Regions from separate parts of the Paenibacillus sp. FSL H8-0548 genome, predicted to be linked through region 1. Evidence: riboswitches for the same ligand, from Rfam matches in the RefSeq annotation. Region 1 holds a riboswitch; each other region holds the start of a gene.
The links. A riboswitch is a leader RNA that binds a small molecule or an ion and turns the genes downstream of it on or off. The one in region 1 is predicted to bind thiamine pyrophosphate.

Region 2: it holds a riboswitch for thiamine pyrophosphate, as region 1 does, so the genes downstream of both, thiM (hydroxyethylthiazole kinase) here and MHI37_RS13870 (ABC transporter substrate-binding protein) in region 1, are expected to answer to the same signal.
Region 3: it holds a riboswitch for thiamine pyrophosphate, as region 1 does, so the genes downstream of both, MHI37_RS07810 (acetylornithine deacetylase) here and MHI37_RS13870 (ABC transporter substrate-binding protein) in region 1, are expected to answer to the same signal.

The regions. Positions count from the first base shown of each region.
Region 1 covers NZ_CP152049.1:3,335,523-3,343,557, reverse strand. The annotation lists gene MHI37_RS13890 (TatD family hydrolase) at 1-397, opposite strand, end outside; gene MHI37_RS13885 (ABC transporter ATP-binding protein) at 397-1,194, opposite strand; gene MHI37_RS13880 (ABC transporter permease) at 1,198-1,971, opposite strand; gene MHI37_RS13875 (MTH1187 family thiamine-binding protein) at 1,961-2,263, opposite strand; gene MHI37_RS13870 (ABC transporter substrate-binding protein) at 2,323-3,348, opposite strand; TPP riboswitch at 3,522-3,630, opposite strand; gene MHI37_RS13865 (glycosyltransferase) at 3,691-5,115, opposite strand; gene MHI37_RS13860 (endospore germination permease) at 5,350-6,441, opposite strand; gene MHI37_RS13855 (Ger(x)C family spore germination protein) at 6,459-7,667, opposite strand; gene MHI37_RS13850 (spore germination protein) at 7,688-8,035, opposite strand, start outside.
Region 2 covers NZ_CP152049.1:4,557,074-4,565,108, reverse strand. The annotation lists gene MHI37_RS20005 (serine hydrolase domain-containing protein) at 626-2,086, shown strand; gene thiD (bifunctional hydroxymethylpyrimidine kinase/phosphomethylpyrimidine kinase) at 2,186-3,004, opposite strand; gene thiM (hydroxyethylthiazole kinase) at 3,004-3,810, opposite strand; TPP riboswitch at 3,950-4,052, opposite strand; gene MHI37_RS19990 (DUF1273 domain-containing protein) at 4,132-4,689, shown strand; gene MHI37_RS19985 (response regulator) at 4,723-6,327, opposite strand; gene MHI37_RS19980 (sensor histidine kinase) at 6,357-8,035, opposite strand, start outside.
Region 3 covers NZ_CP152049.1:1,840,728-1,848,762, forward strand. The annotation lists gene MHI37_RS07800 (extracellular solute-binding protein) at 1-120, shown strand, start outside; gene MHI37_RS07805 (helix-turn-helix domain-containing protein) at 219-2,459, shown strand; TPP riboswitch at 2,516-2,625, shown strand; gene MHI37_RS07810 (acetylornithine deacetylase) at 2,697-3,992, shown strand; gene tenA (thiaminase II) at 3,996-4,682, shown strand; gene MHI37_RS07820 (ABC transporter ATP-binding protein) at 4,679-5,503, shown strand; gene MHI37_RS07825 (ABC transporter permease) at 5,500-6,252, shown strand; gene MHI37_RS07830 (ABC transporter substrate-binding protein) at 6,284-7,288, shown strand; gene MHI37_RS07835 (ThiF family adenylyltransferase) at 7,343-8,035, shown strand, end outside.

The DNA of each region.
Region 1 (8,035 bases):
GCTCCAGCAATACTAAATAAGGCTTTTCATCAAACGGCACCTTGGGCTCCGCTTCCTCTGCCTCTATACGCATATAATAGGGCAGACCGACTTCTCCGATAGCAAACGCCTCACCGGCTTCATGGCACAAGCGGATCCATGCAAAGAGCTTGCCCAGCTCATCCTCATCTGGAATAGATTGCTCTGGATGAAAGCCATAGGCTGGATGCACGCGGCCTTTGTAGCGAATGGCCAGCTCATGGTTTACCAAGGCGGATGGTCTATGCATCGAGACTGCAACTACTGCTGCCACTCCTTCAGCGAAGGCATTCATAAGCAGCTTATCCCGCTCCTGTTCATCGTATAAATCAACATGCACATGTGAATCAATATAGAATTGCTCCATTGCCTTCGGCATCAAATCGTTCCTCCCTCGGTTCCGAGCCTCAGCAGCTCGTAAATACGCTGCTTAAGTGCGATGAAGCTTGGCTCAGACCATATCGACTCGTGGCGTGGACGTTCAAATGGCATTTGAAATTGCTCCAAAATAACAGCGGGTGATGCTGAGAGCACAATAATCCGATCCGATAAAAACAACGCTTCTTCTATGCTATGTGTTACCAGCAGCACAGATTTACGGTTTTTCTCCCAAATAGACATCAGCCATTGCTGCATTTGCACACGGGTTAGAGCGTCCAAAGCGCCAAACGGCTCATCCAGCAGCATCAGCCGCTGCGGTGCGAGCAGGGCGCGGAGAAAGGAAACGCGCTGCTGCATTCCTCCTGAGAGCAGATGCGGGTAGCTTTTGGCATATTCCTCTAAGCCGATCCGCGCCAGCCATTCGATTGTTTTCTCCTTCGCCGCTCTCCGATCAACCCCGGATATAGTAAGCGCCAGCTCAATATTTCCCGCAACGGTTTCCCATGGCAGCAGCGACGCTTGCTGCGGCATATACGCAATATGTCCGCGCTCACCCGTCGCCAACTTGCCATCAATCCAAATCTCACCCTCTGATGGCCTCTCTAAGCCGCCAATAACCTGAAACAGTGTCGTCTTTCCGCTGCCAGACGGGCCTATAATCGAAACGAATTCTCCGTCTGCTACAGAAAAGGATAAATCGCCAAGCACTACCTTGCTTGCGCTCCCTTTGCCAAATTGCTTCCGAATACCGTTCACCTGAAGGGCAGTCTTTTTATTTTGCTCGTCATTGCTCATGCGCTAGCTCCCTCCTTTCTCTGGACGCCAGCGAATAATGAGACGCTCCAACAAAGTAATGAGTCCAAATAACGTTAAGCTGAGCGTAACGATAATAATAACTGCGGCAAACACACGATCCGGCTGAAAGCCTTTGGAGGAGATCAGCATAAATGCACCCAGCCCTTTATTGGTACCGAGCCACTCCGCCACAACCGCGCTTAGTACACTATATGAGGCTGCAATTTTCAAACCGGAAAATACATGAACCACAGCATGAGGAAGCTCCAAGCGCCAAAACAGCTTCCATTTGCGAATGCCGATCATTTGCAAATAATTGCGAAGCTGTGCATCCGTGTTCATTAAACCGCTCAGCATAGCTACCGTTACTGGAAAAAAACAAACCATAATAACTAACAGAACTTTAGGCAGCAGCCCCCAGCCTAACAGCATCGTCAAAATTGGAGCAATCGCTATGATAGGCACGTTTTGCGACAATACGAGCAGCGGGTATACCGCCCCTCGTACGCCAGGAATTAAATGCAGCAAAGCGGCGAGCACGAAGCCCACCGCTGTTCCTCCTGCAAAACCTAACAAAGTTAGCGTTACAGTTGCCTCTGTATGCTCCATTAGCCGAGGCCAAATCCGAATGGCCTCCTCCACAATGGATATGGGCGATGGAAGCAACCAATCCTGAAATAGCCCTAGCTCCAATAAAGCCTGCCAGCAAGCCAGCAACAAAATCATCAGCGCTGCTGGCGGCCATATTTTCGACCAAGCGCTTTTCTTATTGCCCATCTGGATATTTCTCCAGCAGCCTGCCCATCGAAGCTCCATTGGCTGGATTGTAGTAAATTTTGATTTGTGAAATAACAGACGGACAGCCCATCTCCGTCATCGCCTCGCTCATAGACTGCACGACGCTTAGCAGATGACTAAGCTCACCCTCCATCGTCGTTTCAAGCGGTGCAACGCGGTATGGTACTCCTGCTGCTTTAATGATTTCAATAGCCCGATCCACATAAGGAAGTACGCTCTCTCCCCCTGGTGTTGTCGGCAATATTTGAATGCTTACTAGTGCGTTTGCCACTATGGTTTCCTTCTTTCTCTTCGTTGTTATCATAGGCGGTAAACCCGCTTCATCTGCTCTTACTCAGGCAAAAACTCATTCGTGAACGCTTTGTCTGCTTCAAGCTCCTTCTCCAGCAGCTTGTGCGCGTACATCCAGCTTGCGTAGTTTTCCCAAACGGAAAGCTTCTGCTCGCCCCAACGCGGCGCGTCATCTTGATATTTGGAGCTGAGCCACGTTTGACTGGCACGTACAAGGTCCGCATTGAGGTCTGGTTCTGCTTTCATTAAAATTTCTGCAGCATCCGCAGCATTGCTGATTGCATACTGATAGCCTTTGGAAGCCGCAGCAGTGAACGCTTTGACCAGCTCTGGCTGATCCTTAATCAGCGCTTCGCTGGTCGTTAGCACAGGTGTATAATAATCCAGCTTATCGCTGTAATCGGTCAAATAAAGCATATTGATCTTCTCACCGCGAAGTTCTGCCTCCACACCTGTCCATCCATAAAAAATCCAAGCAAAATCAATATCGCGCTTCACCGCTGAGAAAAAATCGCTGTCGCCGATGCTAATCAGATTCACTTTGCTGACGTCTGCTCCCTTTTCCAGCATCAGTGATTGAATGACCGCCTCCTCGACCGGAGCACCCCAGCCACCGTAGGTCTTGCCTTCAAATTTTTCCGGTGAATCGATCCCTTTCGCAAGCGGGGATGCAAAACCTGAGGTGTTGTGCTGTATGACCGCAGCGATCGAAACGAGCGGCACGCCAGCGATTCTAGCCATCGTCACCGACTCTTGATAGCTTACGCCAAATTGCGCTTTTCCAGATGCCACCATCTGGTCTGCACCGCTTTGACCGGGCTGAATAATTTCTACATCTAAGCCCTGCTCCTTAAAAAAACCTTTATCTCTAGCTACATAAAGTCCGGTATGATTCGTATTTGGCGTCCAGTCCAGCACAACCTGCACCTTCGCAAGCGGCTTGTCCGCTCCCGCTTCTTGCGGCGCCGTATTGTTATTTGCTCCGCAGCCTGCCAGCGCCAATACGAGCACGAGCATAGCCATGGCACTCTTCCATGATAATTGTCTTGCGTTCCTCTGCTTCATGTTCTCCTTGTTCCCCTCTCACTGCCTCAATTTGTATCTGGTGACGATGCCTCATTAGTATCCGGATCAGCAAAATAAAGAAAAAGACGCCCTCCTGATTCGGAGGACGCCATGTCATTGGCTGCGCAGCTGGCTGTTGCAGGCAAAGTCTAGATCGTTTTGATCGAGCATGCCTATCAACAGAGCTTATGTCCCTACGCTGGCATTATCCAGATCAGGTACGGTCGAAAACAGATTAGTTTTCCTCTCAGCTAGGTGCTCCTAGCTCCCGGATACTATTAAGTTGTATGTCACTGTAAATATACAGACATTTTTTTAAACAGTCAAATTCATTTTTTAATTTTAGTCCCGATAGATAGGTTCATGTTCACGACATCCCTGTTCCTCGGCTGCATAAGGCATTCGTCCAAACGCCAGCAAATAGTCGGCCGTAAGCTCCCTTGCCATGACCCCATCCGCGAGCTGCTCCAACTGGCCAATATAAGCAAGCTCCTCCTGCGGTTTGTTCTCAGTAGGCGTCACCTTCACAAAAGTAAAACCAGCTATTAAGTAAAGCTTGTTGAGCTGCTGAGTCGTATATTGCATACTTGCCTGGCGCTGCGCCTCTGCATTCATAGGATCTAAATATTTTCTGATATTGCCAAAATAAAGCCGGTTCGCGAAGCAGCCAACCACCCAGCCGCCCGGCCTAAGCAGGCTAACTAGCCGCTTCATCGTCTCCGGTGATCCGTAAGTATGTGCATCACTGACGATGATGCCATCCAGCCCCTCTGCTGGCAGCAGCCAGTCCTCCGGCTCACTAGAGCGGAATACGGTCATTCCTGAAGTTTCAGCAATTGTCGCGGCCAGCTCATTTTGCTCCACGCCGTACCATCTTGCCGTAAGAAATGGCTTCTTCAAATAAAGAGCTGCAGCTCCGCAGCCGCAGCCAAGCTCCATGATCGAGCAGGCTTTCCTTTTATATTCATGGGATTCCCGCTGAATGACTGTACTAATGTCCTTGCGCATAAACGTTATATCACTTGGATAAAAGCCCCATTTCCTCATAAAAACTTTACTATTCCCCTTAAATCTCTCCTGGAACTCTGCTGGATCTGCGGAGCTCGCAGTATTTTCCCCGCTCGAATGTATGAACGTATCTCCACCGAGCATTAGCCTATAGCCTGCCAGCCGCAGCCGCAAGCTGTAGTCATCAACTTCAAAATCGCTCATATCGAAGCTCTCGTCCAGCGGCCCCGCCTGCTCCCATGCCTCTCGTCTTATCAGCAGACAATAGCTAACCAGCTTGATGCACTCCTCCCACTTTGCTTTATCGGGAAGCGCATGCAGTGCACAAGCGTATAGCTCCATTTCCTCTATCGTCTTGTAGGGAACTGTTATAGCTGTCCAATACGAGTCTGAATTCGTTACAGGGCTAACTGCTCCAATCCGATCATCACTCCGCAAGCAGCGCTTTAATCCGTCCAGCCAGCCTGGCGTTACGATCATATCGTGATTGAGCAGCATAAGAAGCTCTCCTGAGGCCGCAGCAAGCCCTATATTGCAGCCCTTAGAGGAGCCGACATTGCATCCGTTATCAATCACAAGAATGCCGCCTTGTTTTTTGGCCCATTGCACAGTACCATCAATCGATCCGTTATCTACAATAATAAGCTCATAGGAGCCTCGTTCCGTATGCCGCTGTATGCTCTCTACGCATTGCTTCGTGTAATCAAGCTCATTGCAAGTAACGAGAACTATGCTTGTTATGCATTTGTCATCGCTCACGCGTATCCTCCTCAAGCGAGCGTAAACGGCTTACGCAGTCCTTCGGCGGCACAAGCCCGTTTCGCGGTGAAATATACGCAGCTTTCCTATATTTCAAGGTGAAACGGCTGTCGCCGGCCTTATGGCGGTGGCGTGTTTCATTCCGGAGAAATATAGAGAAAGTATGACGAAATGATACTTTCCTATATTTTAAAATATGTCACCACTTCCGTTTCGGTGAAAACGGGAAGCTAACTACCCGGCCGCAATGCTGCTTTTATATTTTTTCCGAATACCCACAATGAGCATAAGCAGCGGCAACACAATTTGAAATATAGGAACGAACTTCAGCGTAATTTCAAGTCCAATCCACATGTGATATGTATTGTTCGTCTCTAGAAAGGAAGCTCCGTAAATAACAATTCCTATGGGCAGCACGCAATAACGATAGGCTATACCGGTTACGGCCTTGAAAGTGAATACTGATGCCATATACATAGCAGTCATTTTGACATAAAGACCAATAAACAAAAGCAGCGTCACCGTAACGTCCAGCCGCTCCAAAATATTAGCAATTCTAATCAATTGCACAACCTCAAGCAGCGGAAGCGCTGTAAGAGCAGCAAGCTCTGGTCCTAGAACACACAGCGTGAGCACATTCATAAGAATAAGGAAAACGGATACGCAGATATAGGCCCAATAAGACACTCGGCCAATTATTTTCTTCTCACTTACATGCTTCCAAAAAACGAAAAAAACGACCATTTGTCCAAAGGGGAATGACAGCAAATCGGGGAAGGCCACCTTCATGACAGGCAGCAACCCATTTTCTAAAATCGGCAGCAAATTTGTAATTTGGGGCAATCGAGTAATGAACAGCAGCACGAGAAGAAAACCATAGCTGATCGCCGCAATTGGAAACAGCAGCTGCACGACGCGTACAAATACTTCGAGTCCCTTGCTGACCGTGTATGCGGCAACGCTAATGATGAGCAGCATAATTATCCACCTCGGAGTAGAGGTAAGCAGTGCCATCACGGTTAGCTCGCCGACGTCCCGTACATTGCGCATCGATTCATACGCGAACCATAAAGCGTATAGAAGTCCAACAAACCCTCCGAGATAGCGTCCAAAATGCATAATATACAGCTCGGCCAGCTCGGACTCCGGAGAACGCTTCTGGATGTGAACATACATCACAGCCAGCAGCAGACCGGCAATTGCAGCCAATATCATCGCGATCCATGCGTCCTGCTTAGCCTTGATGCCTAGTTCAAACAAAGGCGTACTGCCGATCAAAAAAACGATAATAAATACAGAAAGCTGACTTTTCCCGATCTGCTGCATAGCTTCCTCCTTTCTGTTTATGAGCCGCGCTTTTTCTGTGACATCTTAAAACTGCTTCCGCTCAGGCCCGTTGAATTCAGCTTCACTTTTATCGATAGCTTTACTTCCGTGCTTGGAAACAGCTCCGACCAGCTATCGCTTGTTTTTGACCATTGCTTCGGATATTTTTGATGAATGACGCTCCCAAAGCCTATGACATCTGCTTTATATTTGCGAACAGCCTTCCAGCCCTTCTCCATAATGGCAGTTATCTCGCCTTCGATGAGCTTCTCAACCTCTTCGACCTGCTTCGGATCTGCTAGATCGCCTTGGCAATCGTACTCGAGCAGAGTTCCTTCTGCTTGCACATCCACATGCATAATCCATTTGCCGTTCGCCGGCTCGGGGCGAAGCTTAGTTCTCGCATGCGTAATTCTAACTGATGAGCCTCTCTGTCCCTTCCCATTCTCCGCACATGTAAAGGGGATCGTCGTTTTCTTTACATGATTGGATAGCCACATCACGCCTTCGCTTTCATCGTTGTTAATCCAGCCAATCAGCTTATCGCCCGAAATCAGCCCCAGATCAAATAATCTCACCTTAGCGGGTGTACTTGTTCTAGTGAGCTGCTCCGTGCTATCTATACTCTCATTCGTCCCGGCAATGACGAGTCCTGGTATTGCGGTGGCATGCACCGGACCCAGCAAATCCAGCAGCACCTGATGTATCGTCATTTCGCGGAAAGTAGAGCTGTTCATTTCCTCATTCATGGTCATGCGCTGAATCGCTGCAGCTGGAATTTTTTCAAGCGGAACGAGCTGCTCCAGCATGCGGCGCGCGCTTCCCTTCGATAAATATACACTGACAGTCTCACGCGAATCATGATTGCGCAAATAGGTATCAAGCAGCGAACCGAATCCTTTGCGGGCCGCCTCCTGGCCGATGATGACAATTTGAGTATGTGAGAAGTAGAGACGTCTGGATATCTCCAGGCTGGTCTTGCTTACTGCGCCTCGAAAGCTCTCCGCCTTTGTCGAAAACACGTTGACTGCCGCTGCGTTGCTCGACGGACTTTGACTGGAAATAACCTGCGGCATGACAACCTGATAGGAAACGACCCAGCTGCCGTCCTTCCAATCAATGCCTGTTCCCGAAATGACAGCAATATCGTTCAGCTCCACACTGTTCCAGCAGCCTGCAGTCAGTACACATACGAGCAGCGGCAGCAGCAGCTTCCAAATATTCATAGCCATTCCTCCCTTTTTTGTTACGGTTTATCCGAATGACGCTGCGCCGGCGGCCTCTTCCCGTTCGGTCGCCGCTTAAGATTGCGCAGATCCAGATCAAGCGGACGAAATACAATCGCCCACCATGGCAGCCTGATGAATACATCTTTCCATAGCCTTGGCTTGGTCGGCTTCGGGGCCATAGGAGACATGTAGGGTACTCCGAAGGAGCGCAGCGACACTAAGTGAATCAACATAAACAGCACCGAAATAAAAATGCCGAAAAAGCCGAACATCCCCGCCATAATCATAAAGAGGAAACGAATGATACGGGAGGTAGCCCCCATATTGTATTCCGGCATGACAAAATTTGAAATCGCCGTAAAGGA
Region 2 (8,035 bases), 1.2 Mb from region 1:
TCCGAACCTGCTGATAACGATGCTGCGGCAGCAGCCAGTGAGCAGATAACGAAAGCTAACGGAAGCCAGCGACGCTAAATTTGCATTTTGGGTTAACGTCATATTTTAACGGAAGTGGGAGACGCTATTACGCAGAAATGAAGCGATATCGTGTATCTTTTGTACAAATAGAGGCCTGTGCTTCCGTTACAATCTTGAAACGAAAAATAAAGGCGATTTAGCGTTTGTGGTTTCCGTTAGAAGTGTGAGCTGACGCGACTGCGATTTCCAATTGTACTGAGGCTGTTGATTTGGCCCGCCTAAAGTCCAGTATGCTGTCATACCACAAGTCCATTTCATTTGAAAGCAAATCATCTATACTTATTTTTATTATAGAAAAGTTGAACTTAAAAAATGAAGTTTAAGCGAAGCGTGAAAATCGTTCTGGAGAAACGAAGTGTTCGCCTTTGCAGCCCATATTCTTACCTTTAAAGGTCGTAGGAAATCAAGAATCTGGCTGCAACCGCGAGCGTAAGAATGATCTTCTCGCACAGCGCCAAAAACGTAAATTTTTAGTTGAACTTATTATAGATAAAGAATGGGTGAGAAGATGAGCGGAAGGTCCATTATAAGAAATGCGTTGTGTATGTCGGTATTGTTTTACACCATTGCGGCGGCGTTAACGAGTTACGGGGTCGCACCGGAAAAAGCTCATGCAGCGGAGAGTGATACAGCAGGCACGGAATATACCAAGATCGATCGCTATATGCAGTCAGCGATGGAGAAGCTGGACATTCCAGGGGCTGCGCTAGGTATCGTTCACAAGGATGGCCCCTTATACATAAAAGGTTATGGAACAGCAGATTCCAAGAACAGTCAGATCACGCCACAGACACCATTTATAATAGGCTCGATGAGTAAATCCTTTACGGCTATGGCGGTTATGCAGCTGGTGGACTCGGGAAAAATAGAGCTGAACGCTCCTGTACAGCGATATTTGCCGGAATTTCGTGTAGCGGATGAAAAAGCTTCAGAAGCAATGACTGTTCGGAGCTTGCTAAACCAAACAAGCGGTATTCCAACGATTGCAGGTTTAAAGCTCCCAGCGCCAGAGCTAAAGCTTGAGCTTTATCCAGCGGCACAGCTCCGCACTAAACTTAGCGAGCCGGCAGGAAGCTTATTTCAATATTCGAACGCCAACTACAATGTGCTTGGGGCATTGGTACAGGCCGTTTCAGGTCAGCCCTATGGGGAGTATATGAAGTCTCATATCTTTGAACCGCTAGGGATGAAGAATACAGCGGCGTCCTACGTGGAGGCTGTCAAGCTAGGGCTGTCAGATGGACATCAATCGCTGTTCGGTTGGATGATCACGACAAGCCCGAAGGAGAGGCCCGCTGACATACCATCAGGGTATATTAAAGCAAGCGCGGAGGATATGACAAGGTATTTAATCGCGCAGATGAATGGCGGTGCTTTCGCGGGCAAGCAAGTTGTATCGACGCAAAGTATAGCTTTAATGCAGGGTGAGCAGGGTGTTTTAATAGAGGATGACAGGTATTACGGAATGGGCTGGATGAAGCGAGGGAATTCGATTTCTCATGATGGCGGGGTTGAAAATTTCCAATCTAATATGTTGATCGATGGGGACATCGGAATCGTGATTTTATTGAATAAAAATGATGCTTTTGTTTTTGGTGCCGAAGTTATGACTGAGGGTGTGCGGGCAATTATGGATGGTCAGGAGCCATCGCTTGAAGAGCTCCCAACCGCTAGCGGAGGCAGCTGGGCAATGCGGATAATTGGATTATTAATTATATTGTTCGTAATTCGATCCATTTATGTTGCTGCTGCTTGGAACAAGGTCTTTAAATACACGCACATATCGATTACGCTGCAGGCCGTTTCTATCGGACTTTTTCATCTCATTATTCCTGTATTTATATTGTTTGTGCTGCCAACGCTTCTACAAACGCCTTGGCAGCTGATGTTTGCCATGATACCGGGTATATCGCAGCTGGTGTATATGGCGTCCATTACTCTGCTAGCATTCGGAACAGCCAAATTAATGCTGCTTTTCAAGAGTATTAGCTTGAAGAAGGTTTGATTCCATTATCGGTCCCTTACCTGAGGAAGGAGCAGCCGTGTTGTTGTGCACATTTGGTGAACGCCAGGTGGTATTAGGTCTATTTTGCTATTATTAGCACTAGACCTGCTGCCCCGCCCGTAATCTGCGCTGATACGCAAAGTGATTCGTTGGACCATGTCCAGCACCAAAGCCAAGCTGATCTTCAATAGCGGCTTGAATGAAGGCTTTGGCTGTCACTATTGCTTCGTGTACGGATTTTCCTTGTGCGATCTCAGCGGTTGCGGCAGCAGAGAAGGTGCATCCAGTACCATGCGTGTGGACGGTGTTAATTCGAGTGCTCTCCAAATACTCGAAGCTTTGCCCATCGTAGATCAGATCGACAAGCGGCTCGCTTTCTTTGGTATGACCACCCTTAATGACGATATAACGAGAGCCCATTTGAAACAGACGTTTCGCTGCTTCCTCGCGGTCTTGAAGCGTACGAATGGGCATCCTTGCGAGCAGCTCAGCTTCAGGGATATTGGGTGTAGTGATGAGCGCAAGCGGCAGCAGATGCTTGATCAGGGATTGAATAGCTTCCTGCTGAAGGAGGGGGGAGCCGCCTTTGGCTACCATAACAGGATCAATAATTAGGTTCTGCCATTTATATTGTTTGATTTTGGCGGCGACGATCTCAATGATTTCTGTACTAAAGAGCATTCCCGTCTTAAGCGCGTCAGGCTCCAAATCCTCCCCGATGGCATTCAGCTGTCCACGAACGGCAGCAGCGTCCATGGGATAGACACCTTGAACACCGAGTGTGTTTTGCGCGGTTACAGCGGTAATGACAGACATGCCAAAGGCACCGAGCTCCTGAAAGGTTTTTAGATCGGCTTGGATGCCTGCGCCGCCGCCGCTGTCTGAGCCTGCTATGGTTAATGCTTTATATATTTTCATTATGCTTCCTCCTTAAATAGCTGCTTGAGTCTAGCTTCTCGCTTAAGTGTACAGGCAGATATGATTGACAATTGGTCAATAAATGCTGTTTGAAAGCTGCCGGGCCCTTGTTCCTTGCTCGCTTCATAAGCCTTCTCAGCAGCAAGGCCATAGAATGCTACTGCTTCGGCTGCTGCAACAACGCTGGCATTCACGCCGACGGCCAGAAATGCGCCAACTACTGAGCTTAGCAAGCAGCCTGCTCCGGTGATTTTGGTTAGAAGCGGATGGCCATTGCTAACGAGAAAGGTGACCTCGCCATCGGTAATAACATCCTCTTTGCCGGTAATGACAACGATACATCCGAGCTTGCGTGCTGTTATTTGCGCTAATGCGACAGTGTCACCATCCCCAGTGCCGGCGTCTACCCCCTTGATCGTCCAGCTCTCGCCAGCAATATGAGCGATTTCGGCAACGTTTCCTCTCAATACAGCAATCTTTACGCCCGCAATAATTTTGTGGGCGGAGGCGGTACGATAAGCTGTAGCCCCTGCTCCAACAGGATCAAATACGACAGGAACATGATGTTCATTGGCCGACTTACCGGCAATCAAGCAGGCTTGTACGATTTGCTCATCTAATGTGCCGATATTAAGGACAACGGCACTTGCCATTTTTGCGACATCGGCGACCTCCTCGTGGGCATAAGCCATAAAGGGAGATGCGCCTAAAGCAAGCAGCCCATTAGCGGTAAAATTGGCGACGACGATGTTGGTAATGTTGTGAATGAGTGGATTTTGCTCGCGAACCTTATTTAGAAAATTCATGTAATGGTTCCTCCTGATTGATTAGAGTAAGCTCTAATGACTGACTAGAAGAAGTATTTTCTCCAAAAATGAATAAGACCCGCTCATTTCCGAAGGGAAATGAGCGGGTCTTATTATCCAGCTAGGTTCTAAGCGCTTGGATGATCCTGCTCCACTTCCCTCCGCTGGAATGATCCAGATCAGGTTCCAAGGGTCCAGAGCATGCGCTCTATCTCAGCCGTTAAACTCCCCTAGTGAATAAAATATTCAATTTGTATTTTTTCTACTATAGCATACACTGGAGAGATGTAAACCATATTTATATGAAAAGGTGATATAACATTGAAAAATTTACTCGTTACCGGCTATCGTGCGCATGAGCTTAATATTTTCAGCCAGAAGCATGAAGGAATCGTTTATATAAAAAAAGCGCTGACCAGCAAGCTTATACCCTTCATTGAGGATGGACTGGAATGGGTCATTACCCCTGGTCAATATGGGGTTGATCTTTGGGCGTGCGAGGTGGTCATTGAATTAAAAGAAAAATATCCGCAGCTGAAGCTTTCTATTATTACGGCCTATAGCAATCAGGAAGAAAAGTGGAAGGACGATAAAAAAGAGTTTTACGAGCAGGTATTAAAAGGAGTCGATTATTATGCATCGATAAGCAATCAGCCGTATGACGGCATATGGCAGTTCACAGCACGGGACGAGCTGCTGTTCCGGAAGACGGATGGCATTTTGCTCGTTTATGATGAGGACGCAGGCGAGGGCAGCCCAAAGTTTTTCAAGCAAAAAGCGTTAAAGAAGCAGCAGGCAGAGGGCTATGAGTACATTAGCATCAGCTCGGAGGATATCCAAAGCATTGCTGACGATGACCGGCTTTATTCAGAGAATTAAAGAAGGCCGTAGAGAGGGGGAATTAACCCCTTCTCACCCAATCCGCTGCATGAACTCCCGAGGGGAGACACCTTCTACCTTTTTGAAAACCTTGCTGAAATAAAAGGAGCTCTCGAACCCGAGCTTCTGCGAAATTTCATATACTCGCCCTTCGCCGCGCAGCATCATTTCTTTGGCAGCCGCAATTTTGGTTTCGGTTATATATTCCACATAATTGATCTTAGCAATTTTGGAGAAAAGATGGCTTAAATAGTTCGGACTGAAGTTAAATACGTCAGCAACCTGATTTAGAGAAAGCTTCTGATTCAGATTTCTCTTAATGTAATCCTGTACGTTTTTGACCAGCTGTTCCTTGTAGCTTTGCTTTCTGGAGGATAGCAAATCACAGCAGCCATCGCGAAACTCGATCAGCCAGTCTACGATTCCGTCAATGGTATGCTTTCGGTAGAGAGCGCGATAGCCCTCCGGCTCCTTCTCAAAGATCTGCTCTACCATATTTTCTCCATCCGCAAGCAAAGAAGTAGCCATATATAAAACGTTGCAGGCTGCATCGGTTGCAGGCACAAGCAAGTCCGAGCGGCCCTCAAAGGTTTCGATTAACTTCGTTATAATAGCATGCAGCGTAGCGGTATCGATTTCTTCAAAGGCACGCCGTATTTCGGAGCGAGATTCGGAAAAATCGAACAGCACCGGTGTCTGACTGGCAATCTCAGCTTGGGAGAAAAAGACGAATCCATTTGCTTGCAGGGCAGCAGGTAGCACCTTTCGGGCAGCCACATAGCTTTCCCGAATGAAGTAAGGATCTTCAACCGCAAATCCGATCGCTCCTATGATGACAACATTGAAGTAACTATGCAGAACCATGGCCATACTGGCAAGCAGCTGTTGAATTTCCGGCATCCACTGCTGAGGATCTGTTGCGGTAACAGGCAGTGTAATGGCAAAGTTGCGCAGGTCGAGACTCGTTACATGGCAAGGCCTTACAGCCGACAAGGTATCTTTGGCCATTTGTACCGTACTGGAGCATAAGGCGACCAGCTTATCTCCCCGGGGAGGCACGGTATCTGGGCCTAATATGCGGCAGGTGCAAACGACATAGGCTGCTTCGGATAAATCGACAGCGAGATCTTCTTTTTGCAGAAGATACTGGTTTTTATTTTCAAACAAATTATTGTATAAACGGATAAAAAATTTATCCCGCTGCTCTTGCAAGGTGCTGCGATGAATCATCGCCGGATGAACGTCAGAGCTTTTGTAGTCTCCAATGATAGCAGTAACCTTCTTGATGGAGTTCTCCAGCGTCTGCGGTGTCAGGTCCAGCTTGACCAAATAATCTACAGCCTGTACCTTTATGGCGGCGTGTGCGTATTCAAACTCCTCATAGCTGGTCAGGATGATGAAAAGTGGAAGCCTGCCATGCTTTTCTCGCACGGATTCGGCAACCTCCAAGCCGCTTTTCACTGGCATTTTGATATCGGTTATCACAATGTCCGGCTGCAAGGATTCAATCATTTCTTCTTCCTGGGCGCCGTTATGTGCAATCCCGACAATTTCAATATTATACTTCTCCCATTTCAGCATGGACTGCAAACCGATACAGACCAAAGCTTCATCATCAGCGATCAGCAGCTTAATCATAGCCTTCACTCCCTGCCTATTTGGCTAAACTATTCCTTCGTAGGGAAGGGGACCAAAATGCTCATCCTCGTATAAACCCCCAGCTTGCTTTCAATAGACAGACCGTATTTGTCGCCAAAAGCGAGACGCAAACGCTCATTTACGCTTCGAAGCCCTATATTTTTCAATAAACCGTTCCCTTCAACTGCCTCGTCGGAGAGGATAGAGGAGATTTGCTCGTCAGGCATCCCGACTCCGTTATCTTCAATCGTTATTAAAATGTCTTTGCTTTCGCATTGGACAACCGAAACGGTGATATGTCCTCTGCCTTTGGGCTCAACCCCGTGAAAAATCGCATTTTCAACCAAAGGCTGCAAAGAAAAACGGGGAATAGGGGCCATAAGCAAGGCTTCGTCAGGAACCTTCATCTCCATGGTAATCGTGCTGCCGTAGCGGTATTTTTGAATGATAAAATAGTCGCCCAGCAAATCGAGTTCATCCTTCAGCTGCACTACTTTTCGAATATCCTTGGAAATGCTTCGCAAAAGTCTGGATAGGGAGGTAACCATTTCCGCAATGCCTGTGGCATTTTGAATAGTAGCCATCCATTTGACGGAATTTAAAGTGTTGTAGAGAAAATGAGGGCTAATTTGGTTTTGCAGCATACGGTATTCCAATTCCTGCTTCTGCTTCACGTCAGCCACCCGACTTTCCATTAAAACAACAATGTCCTGCGAGAGACGATTGATCCCTCTGCCCACATCTCCGAGCTCGCTGTTCCATTCAATATTTCGGTCCACGGTGAAGTAGCCTTGGGCAATTTTATCCATCCTTTTTTTCAGCTTTTCGACTGGAAGGCTGATCGTACGAGTCAGGTAAAGGGTAATAATGCCGCTTAGGATAATCACGAGAAAGCAGACTGAGATCGCAATAAATATCCAGATGTTAAATATTTTAGCAAGCTGCTTGTCGGATAAGGTCTGGGTAAGAATAACCCCTTCGCGAACCGGGTAGGACACTGCAATTTTCTCTTCTGCACCAGACTCAATGACACTCAAGACGGTTTGGGCTCCCGTGGGACTATCCTTTTGGTAGGCCCTCTCTTTGAAATCGGTCGATACCGGCGCAACCTTGCCATCCATAATTTCATAAGGCGTGTCGCCAAGCCTGAGCAATAACCGGGAATTTGCCGGCAAAGCGTAGCCTTTCAGCTTGTCGGTAACGACAGACGTGTTGGCAAGCAGATAGACCGTACCGATGCGGGAAGCTCCCGTGCCGTAAATCGGCCAAACGATAGGAATGCCGTCTGAACTCGAAAGGGGGTCGCGAACGACACGTCCCCATGCTTCCGCCGCATCCTGAGTAAGTCCGGTGAGCTTATCGATGTTATGGACATTTAACGAAGAAGAAAGACCGCCGGCATTGTCTACCTGAATAAATTTCCCTTTATGATCCGTAACGATCAGGCGACGGGCGTAGGCGTTGGAGGGATTAACCCGGAAAGCCTCCTGCATCGCAGTAAATACATCAACAGCATCCTTAGCGCTTGCCTGAGGTGATTCGAAATAATTGGCCAGCAGGGTATTGGTGCTTGAATTGGTACTGCAAACCATGGCTAAGGCGTAAAGGTTGAGCAAATCCTGATCTATAATGTGGGAAATGAGCTGTAAATTGAACTCGGTTGCCTGAATCGCTGTTTTGCGCTGAAAATAAGAAATCATCTCATAGC
Region 3 (8,035 bases), 1.5 Mb from region 1:
GCCAAATCAATCTGGAAAAAATCCGATGGCCAGAAGGTTGAGGAGTTTTATGCCAATTGGTACAAAGAAAATAAGGATACTTGGGTCTTTACCAAGGATCTATACGATATGAGTTTTTAAGATATAAATAGACCTTTTCTATCGGTAGCGCACTATGGCTACCGATAGAGTCATTATATTATGTAATCGTTTACTTTTGGGGGGATAGAGTAGAGAATATGAAATCTAGATCATGGTTCAAACGATTGCTTTTTACGTATTTGCCTGTCTTTTATCTCGTAGTCGGTTTTCTCATCTTTCTGTTCTATATGACGATCAGCCAGGTAATGGAACGCCAAATGGTGAATACGAGTGAAAATTATGCGAAGTATGTGACACAGCAAATCGAGTCTTCCCTTCAAAATATTGAACGGCTAATGATTGGAGAAATCAACAATAATAAAGATTTGAAAAGGTTTTTGTATCAATTGGACGATGATGAGGATAGCAACCCATATATTATCGAGAGACGATTGTCCACTAAGTTTAATGCTTTTATGATTGATTTTCCATTAATTAGCTCCATCTATATGGTGCGTACCGCAGATCAGAAAGTGCTGAGCACCAGCGCCTCACTTTCCTTGGACAGCTTCGGTGATCATGCATTCGTAAATCAATTGCTAGCAGGTGATATACCGCATGAATGGACGGGGAGTAGGCCTTATCAATTATTTTTAACGAAGTCAGACTCTTATCCTGTTGTTTCCTTAGTCATGAAGATACCGCTGCTTTCCAATCCTAGCGGCTTACTTGTTGTAAATGTTTCCACAAGTGCCATCAAGAAGATGGTTCAGGATATGAACACCCAAAACGTTAGCATTACGACTGTGTATGACCAGAAGGGCCAAGCCATTGTTGATGTCGCTGGAGATAATAGCGACCCTATATCCTCTTTTCATTCCGATTATACGAACTGGGAAATTCGTAATGGGATAAAGGATAAATTCAATTACGGCATTGTTACAAACCTATATTATGGTTGGGTTGCTTTGGGAATTATCTCCATATTATTTGCAACGGTAGTTATTATTTATTTGGCCAGAAAATATACCTCTCCGATCGACAGCATGATGAGCGGAATCACGCAATACATAAAATCAAAATCGGGCGAGCTTCCCGATATACTTAACGATAATCCGCGCTTTATTGATAAAGCGGTCAATCATCTGATTGAACTAGCTAATCAATATAGTGATGTGAATAAAGAGAATGCTCTGTATCGAAGGAAACAGTTTTTTATCGAGCTCATTAGCGGAGAACAACTGATGGATTCGGCACAAAGCGAGAAACAGTTTCTTTTTTTCAATAAGTTAGTACATGGTAAAAACTTCCACATAGGTATAATTGAAATTGATAAATATAGTGATTTCTGCAATGTTTATAGCTCGCGTGATCAGTATTTAATTAAATATGTGATGTCTAATGTAGTGGAGGAAATTGCTGAATCCAGAAATGCCTATGTATGGGCGGAGTGGCTGGAGAATGGTCGACTGACCATGTTAATTCAGATGAACGGTGAACATGAGCTGACAAACACGAGTATAAGTGAGATAGGCAACAAGATTAGAATATGGATTAAGGAGAATCTTGACTATTCCGTTTCGATTGGAATGGGTTCGGCGGTGAGCGAGCTGACGGATGCTGCGCAATCCTTCGATGAAGCAGAAGAAGCATTATCCTATAAAACCTCGGTTGGAGGAAACAGAGTTATTGCTTATTGGGAGCTGGAAGACAATGTTCATTCGGGGATGTTCGAGCAGCTGCAGCTTATAAGAGATATTGCGGAGTCATTCAAGCATCGTAACGCGGCCTGGAAAAGCAGCTTTATACAATTAATGGAGGTTGTACAGAGCAAGTATTTTCAACTCCAGGATATCGTTAATTTACTGAACTTTATGATCTTCCATATATCTAAAGAGGTCTCGGAGCTTCCTACGCCCTATCAAGAGATTTGGAATCGTACCATGACGGAATTGAACCGCGAATTGAAATCAATTGATTCCGTTGATGACTTGCGTGAAGCTTTTATTGCTTTGTTAGGCTCGGCAACTGAGCAGATGGAGAAGCTCCGGGTCGGTCGCATCAGTCAAGAGTTAATACATGAAATAAAAGAATATATCGAGCAAAACTTTAATGATCCGGATCTATCCCTGCAGCTGCTTAGTGATCGATTCAACATCAACCAAAGCTATTTAAGTAGATTGTTCAAGGATGAATTCAGCGAGAATTTTGTTGATTATTTGACTCGTATACGTATTGCACATGCCAAGCAGCTATTGAAGACGACGGATGATCTCATTCAAGATATTTCGATTCAAGTAGGGTATCTTCATTATTTTTCATTTAATCGGGTATTCAAGAGGGTCGTCGGAGTGACGCCTGGCGAATATAGGAAACAATCATGCGATGCGAGAACGTAGTCTATTTATTTTCATATTGCCATTTGGAAAAGCGTAGGCTATAGTTGTTTTAACTTCATATGGAGTACGGGTGCTGGATTTAGTCCGGCTGAGATTGGGACCGTTTGTCCCTGACCGTTAATCTGAACCAGGTAATGCTGGCGTAGAGAACGTATCGAATCGTAACCATTCGTGTATTCTCGAATGGTTTTTTCTATTGCCCACACCTGTTTCTCATGAAAAGGGGAAGCAAAAACGATGCAGGAAAGTTTAATTGCAAGGCTGCAGCAAGAGGCAGAGGAGAGGCAGGAGGAGCTATTTGCACTGCTATCGAAGCTGATCGCTTATCCGACAGTCAGCCCTCCGGCGCGTAACACGATGAAGGCACAGCAGTTTGTGGAAGAGCAGCTTCGAGCAAGCGGATTTGAGACGGAGCTGTGGGAGGTTTATCCCGGTGATCCAAACGTAACGGGCCTTAAACGCGGCTCACAGCGCGAGTCCTACCGCAGCTTGCTGCTGAATGGCCACATCGATGTTGCTGAGGTAGGTGACAGTGGGAAATGGCAGCGTAACCCGTTCGAGCTGACGGTTGAGGCCGGCAGAGCTTATGGGCGAGGCACAGCGGATATGAAGGGCGGAGTCGCAGCATTATTATTTGCGATTAAGCTGCTGAACGAGGCTGGAGTAGAGTTAAAAGGGGATCTGCTGTTTCAATCGGTCATTGGCGAGGAAGCCGGGGAAGCTGGAACGAGAGCTTGCATGGAACGGGGCTGCAGCGCGGATTTTGCGATTGTCGCTGATACAAGCGAAATGGCTATTCAAGGACAAGGCGGCGTCATTACCGGCTGGGTGACCGTGCAAAGTCCGGTCACCTATCATGACGGTATGCGATCGCGGATGATTCATGCGGGCGGCGGCGTACAAGGAGCCAGTGCGATAGAGAAAATGGTCAAGCTGATTGAAGGACTACAGGAGCTGGAGCGTCACTGGGCAGTGACGAAGTCTTATCCAGACTTTCCAGCGGGCTCCAATACGATTAATCCGGCGGTCATTGAAGGCGGCCGTCATGCGGCATTTATTGCCGACCGTTGTGCGTTATGGATAACGGTTCATTTCTACCCTGACGAGGATTACGAATCAGTAGCTGCAGAAATTGAAAGTCACCTGCTAAAGGTTGCTGAAGCTGATCCGTGGCTTCGCAAGCATCCGCCGTCTTTTCGCTGGGGTGGCCGTTCAATGATAGAGGAGCAAGGAGAAATATTTCCTTCGCTGACGCTGGACACGAATGAAGATGGGCTGCAAGCACTTGCCGCAGCTCACACGAAGCAGCTCGGTGCTGCTCCGACGATTGGCATGAGCCCAAGCGTGACGGATGCAGGCTGGATCGGAAGAGCGGGTATACCTACCGTAATCTATGGACCAGGGGAGCTTCGCCATGCTCACGCCGTCGATGAAAGCATCGACGTTCGCGAGCTTGTGGAATATGCAAAGGTCATGATTGCTTTCATTGCGGAGTGGTGCAATCAAGCAAAGCCGGAAAGCGAGGTCAACTAACTAATGGGAAGTGAAGCAGCAGTGGAGCGTTTTAGTGAGAGGCTGTACCGCGTGGTTCAGCCGATATGGGAAAGCTGTCATGCGCATCCGTTCTTGAAGGGGCTCAGAGAAGGGACGCTTGAGCTTGAGCGGTTCATTTATTATATGAAACAGGATTATGTGTATTTGATCGATTATGCCAAAATGTTCGCACTAGGCAGCATAAAGGCACGTGATTTGGAGACGATGAGCAAGCTTGCGGAGCTTCTGCATTCTACGTTGAATGTGGAGATGGAGCTGCATCGCCAGTACGCTGAGCGTTTTGGAATAAGCCGTGATGAGCTGGAGGCAACGAAGCCGGCACCGACAACCATCGCGTATACGAAGTATATGCTTGATGCGGCGCAGGGCTCGCTTGCTGAAGTAGTGGCTGCGCTGCTCCCATGCATGTGGAGCTATTGCGAGATTGGAACGACGTTTGCTAAATATCCAGGAGCGCTTGAGCATCCGCTATACCGGGAATGGATTTTAATGTACAGCTCGGAGGATTTCGGCGAGCTTACGGAGTGGACGATAAAGCTTATGGATCGGCTCGCTGAAGGCTTGCCGGAGCGGGAGCTCGCGCAGCTTGAGGAGCTCTTTGTAACAACATCCAAATTCGAATATATGTTTTGGGATATGGCTGATCGGCAAGAGGAGTGGCCGATTTGAGCGGAGTAAGTCCAAGCGATGCGAGCAGGAGCTCGATTGCTTTGTCAGTGGAAGGACTCACTTACGCCTTTGGAGAAGGTAGACCATTATTTAACGGACTCGGCTTCGATATCCGTGAAGGAGAGTTTGTGTCCTTCCTCGCGCCAAGCGGAATGGGGAAAACAACGCTGTTTCGGCTGCTGGCGGGTTTACTTTCCCCTCAGGCTGGAACGATTAAGCTTGGTATGGGAGACGGAGGAGCTTCAGCAGCGGGAAGCCGCCGTTCTGGGCGGATTGGCTATATGCCGCAGCGAGACAGTCTTATGCCGTGGCGAAGCGTGCTTGATAATGCGGCGCTTGGCCTGGAGCTTGCGGGCTGCTCGAAAAAAGAAGCCAGGCGGCGTGTGTTTGAGCTGCTGCCGGCCTTTGGGCTTTCGGGTACGGAGGCGAAGCGTCCGCATGAGCTGTCAGGCGGCATGCGCCAGCGCGTCTCGTTCCTTCGCTCTATGCTGAGCGGAGGTGACCTGCTGCTGCTCGACGAGCCGTTCAGCGCATTGGATGCGATGACGCGTGTAAGCATGCAGGAATGGCTGCTTCAGGTGTGGGAGCAGCATCGCAAAACGATATTGTTCATCACGCATGATATTGATGAGGCGCTGCTTCTCTCTGATCGGGTGCTGGTTGCGGCGGAATCGCCGGTTTCCAGCTTGAAGGAGCTTGTCATTTCACTGCCGAGGCCAAGAACCTATGAAGCCGTTCTAAATGATTCCTTTATTCAATTAAAACGTCAAGCGCTTGAGCTTCTAGGCAAGGGGGCTGGCGGATGGGGAGGCGCAGAATGATGAAGCAGCGAGTGCTGATAAGTCTTCCTTCTATTCTATTTGTCCTGCTGCTCGCACTCTTATGGGAAATAGCGACCCGGGTGCTGGCGATTCCCCATTACATTATTCCCAAGCTGTCTGACGTACTTATTTCTATTTGGGAGAATCGCTTGCTGCTTGGCAAGCACTTCGCTGTAACTTTGGGAGAGGCTTTGCTAGGTCTTAGCATTTCCATCGTATTCGGTACGCTCGCAGCAATCTGGATCGAAGGGTCGGGCCTTGCAAAAAAGACGATCTACCCGCTTATCGTTGCATCTCAAACGATTCCGATTATTGCGTTATCGCCAATTATGGTCATGTGGTTCGGTTATGAAATATGGAGCAAGGTGGCCGTCGTTATTCTATTCACCTTTTTCCCGATTGCAGTGAACACGGCAGACGGCTTCCGTTCGGCAGATTCTGGCATAGGAGAGGTGCTGCGATCGATGGGCGCTCGAAGAGTCCAGTTGTTCGTAAAGTGGAAATTGCCATCTGCACTGCCTGGATTCTTTACGGGACTCAAGATGGCCGCGACGATTAGCGTTGGCGGCGCGACGCTCGGAGAATGGCTCGGCGGAGAGGCTGGGCTTGGCATGTATACGAAGCGGGCATCAAACCTGCTGCGAGGCGATGCTGTATTCTCAGGGGTGCTGCTGCTCTCCCTCATGGGTATTCTGCTGTTTCTAACCGTGCAGTGGCTGGAACGCGCCAGTCTTGCCCGTCGTCAATAATAAATGTAAATAAGAGAGGATACCTACCTGTATGATATTAAATAACTGGAAACGATATTTATTGATAACTACTGTTCTGATGCTAGCGTTAACCACGATGGCTGCCTGCGGCTCAAGCAGCAAAGAAAAGTCTGAAGCACAAACCGAGCTTACCGTGCTGCTCGACTGGTATCCGAATGCGGTACATTCCTTCCTGTATGCGGCGGAGGAGCAGGGCTATTTCGAGGAGGCGGGCCTTAAGGTCAATCTTCAAACGCCAGCCGATACGAATGATGCGCTAAAATTAGTGGCGACCGGCAAAGCGGATTTGGCGCTCAGCTATCAAATGCAGGTTGCGATCTCACGTGCGGAGGATATTCCGATTGTCTCGGTGGCTGCCATTGTGAGGCATCCTTTGAATCGCCTCTTCTCACTGGATTCAGCAGGCATTCAAACGCCAAAGGATTTGATTGGCAAAAAAATCGGCTATCCATCGATTCCACTCGATCAACTGATCGTGAACACGATGGTCGAATCCGACGGCGGTGATAGCACAAAGCTAAACTATGTCGATATCGGCTGGGATCTAATTCCGGCTATGACGACAAGCAAGGTGGATGCCATTATCGGCGGCTACGTTAATCATGAGAAGCCCCTTTTGGAGAAGGAGGGTATGAAGCTTACCTCATTTGATCCTTCGGAATATGGCGTTCCCGACTATTATGAGCTGGTGCTTACGGCGAGCGAGGCAGGGCTTGAAAGCAAGAGCGAAGCGTTTAAGAAGTTTATTGATGCAGCTGCGAAAGGCCAGCAATATACAGTGGAGCACCCAGCGCAATCCTTGCAAGGACTGCTCGATTTGCAAAGTGATAACTTCCCGCTCGACGCTGAGATTGAGAAGCAGAGCCTAGACATATTGCTGCCGTTGATGGACGCGGGCTCAGAGCCGTTTGGCTCGCAAACGGAGGAATCATGGAGCTCTGTCATCAACTGGCTGTCGGAGCATGGTCAACTAGCGAAACCAATTAAAGCAGAAGATGCGTTCCGTAACTTATAATAGACTAAGAATCAAAGCAAGATGGTTAGTGGTACGTGCGGAAAGGAGCGGCAGATGGACGAGAGATATTCAAGACAAATGCTTTTTGCACCGATTGGTGAGGCTGGTCAGCGCAAGCTTATGGATAGCGCGGTTTGTATTATAGGGATGGGTGCGCTTGGAACGGTGCTGGCTAACCATATGGTACGGGCTGGCGTTGGGCATGTGCGGCTTGTAGATCGAGATTATGTGGAGAAAAGCAATCTGCAAAGACAGATGCTGTTCGACGAGGAGGATGTTGAGCAGGTTTATCCAAAGGTCGTAGCGGCAGAGAAGAAGCTTCGAAAAATCAATTCCTCAATTCGTCTGGAAGCGATTGTTGCGGATGCAACTGCGCTTAATATTGAGTCGCTGCTCGAAGGCATGGATTTGGTGCTGGATGGAACGGACAATTTTCAGACGCGCTTCCTGCTTAATGACGCTTGCTTTAAGCTCGGTATTCCATTCACTTACGGCGGAGCGGTCAGCTCTCGGGGGATGAGTGCGATCTTCATTCCCGGTCAGACGCCATGCTTGCGCTGCTTCATCAAAACAGGTGATTCGGGTGGACAGACCTGCGATATGATCGGAGTTATTGCGCCGGTCGTCGATATGGTCGCTTCATATCAAGCTGTGGAAGCGATGAAATATTTGGTGGAAGACGAGAAGCAAAGAAGAAAAACGCTCGTTACCTTTGATTTATGGCAAAATCAATACTTCGAGATGAAG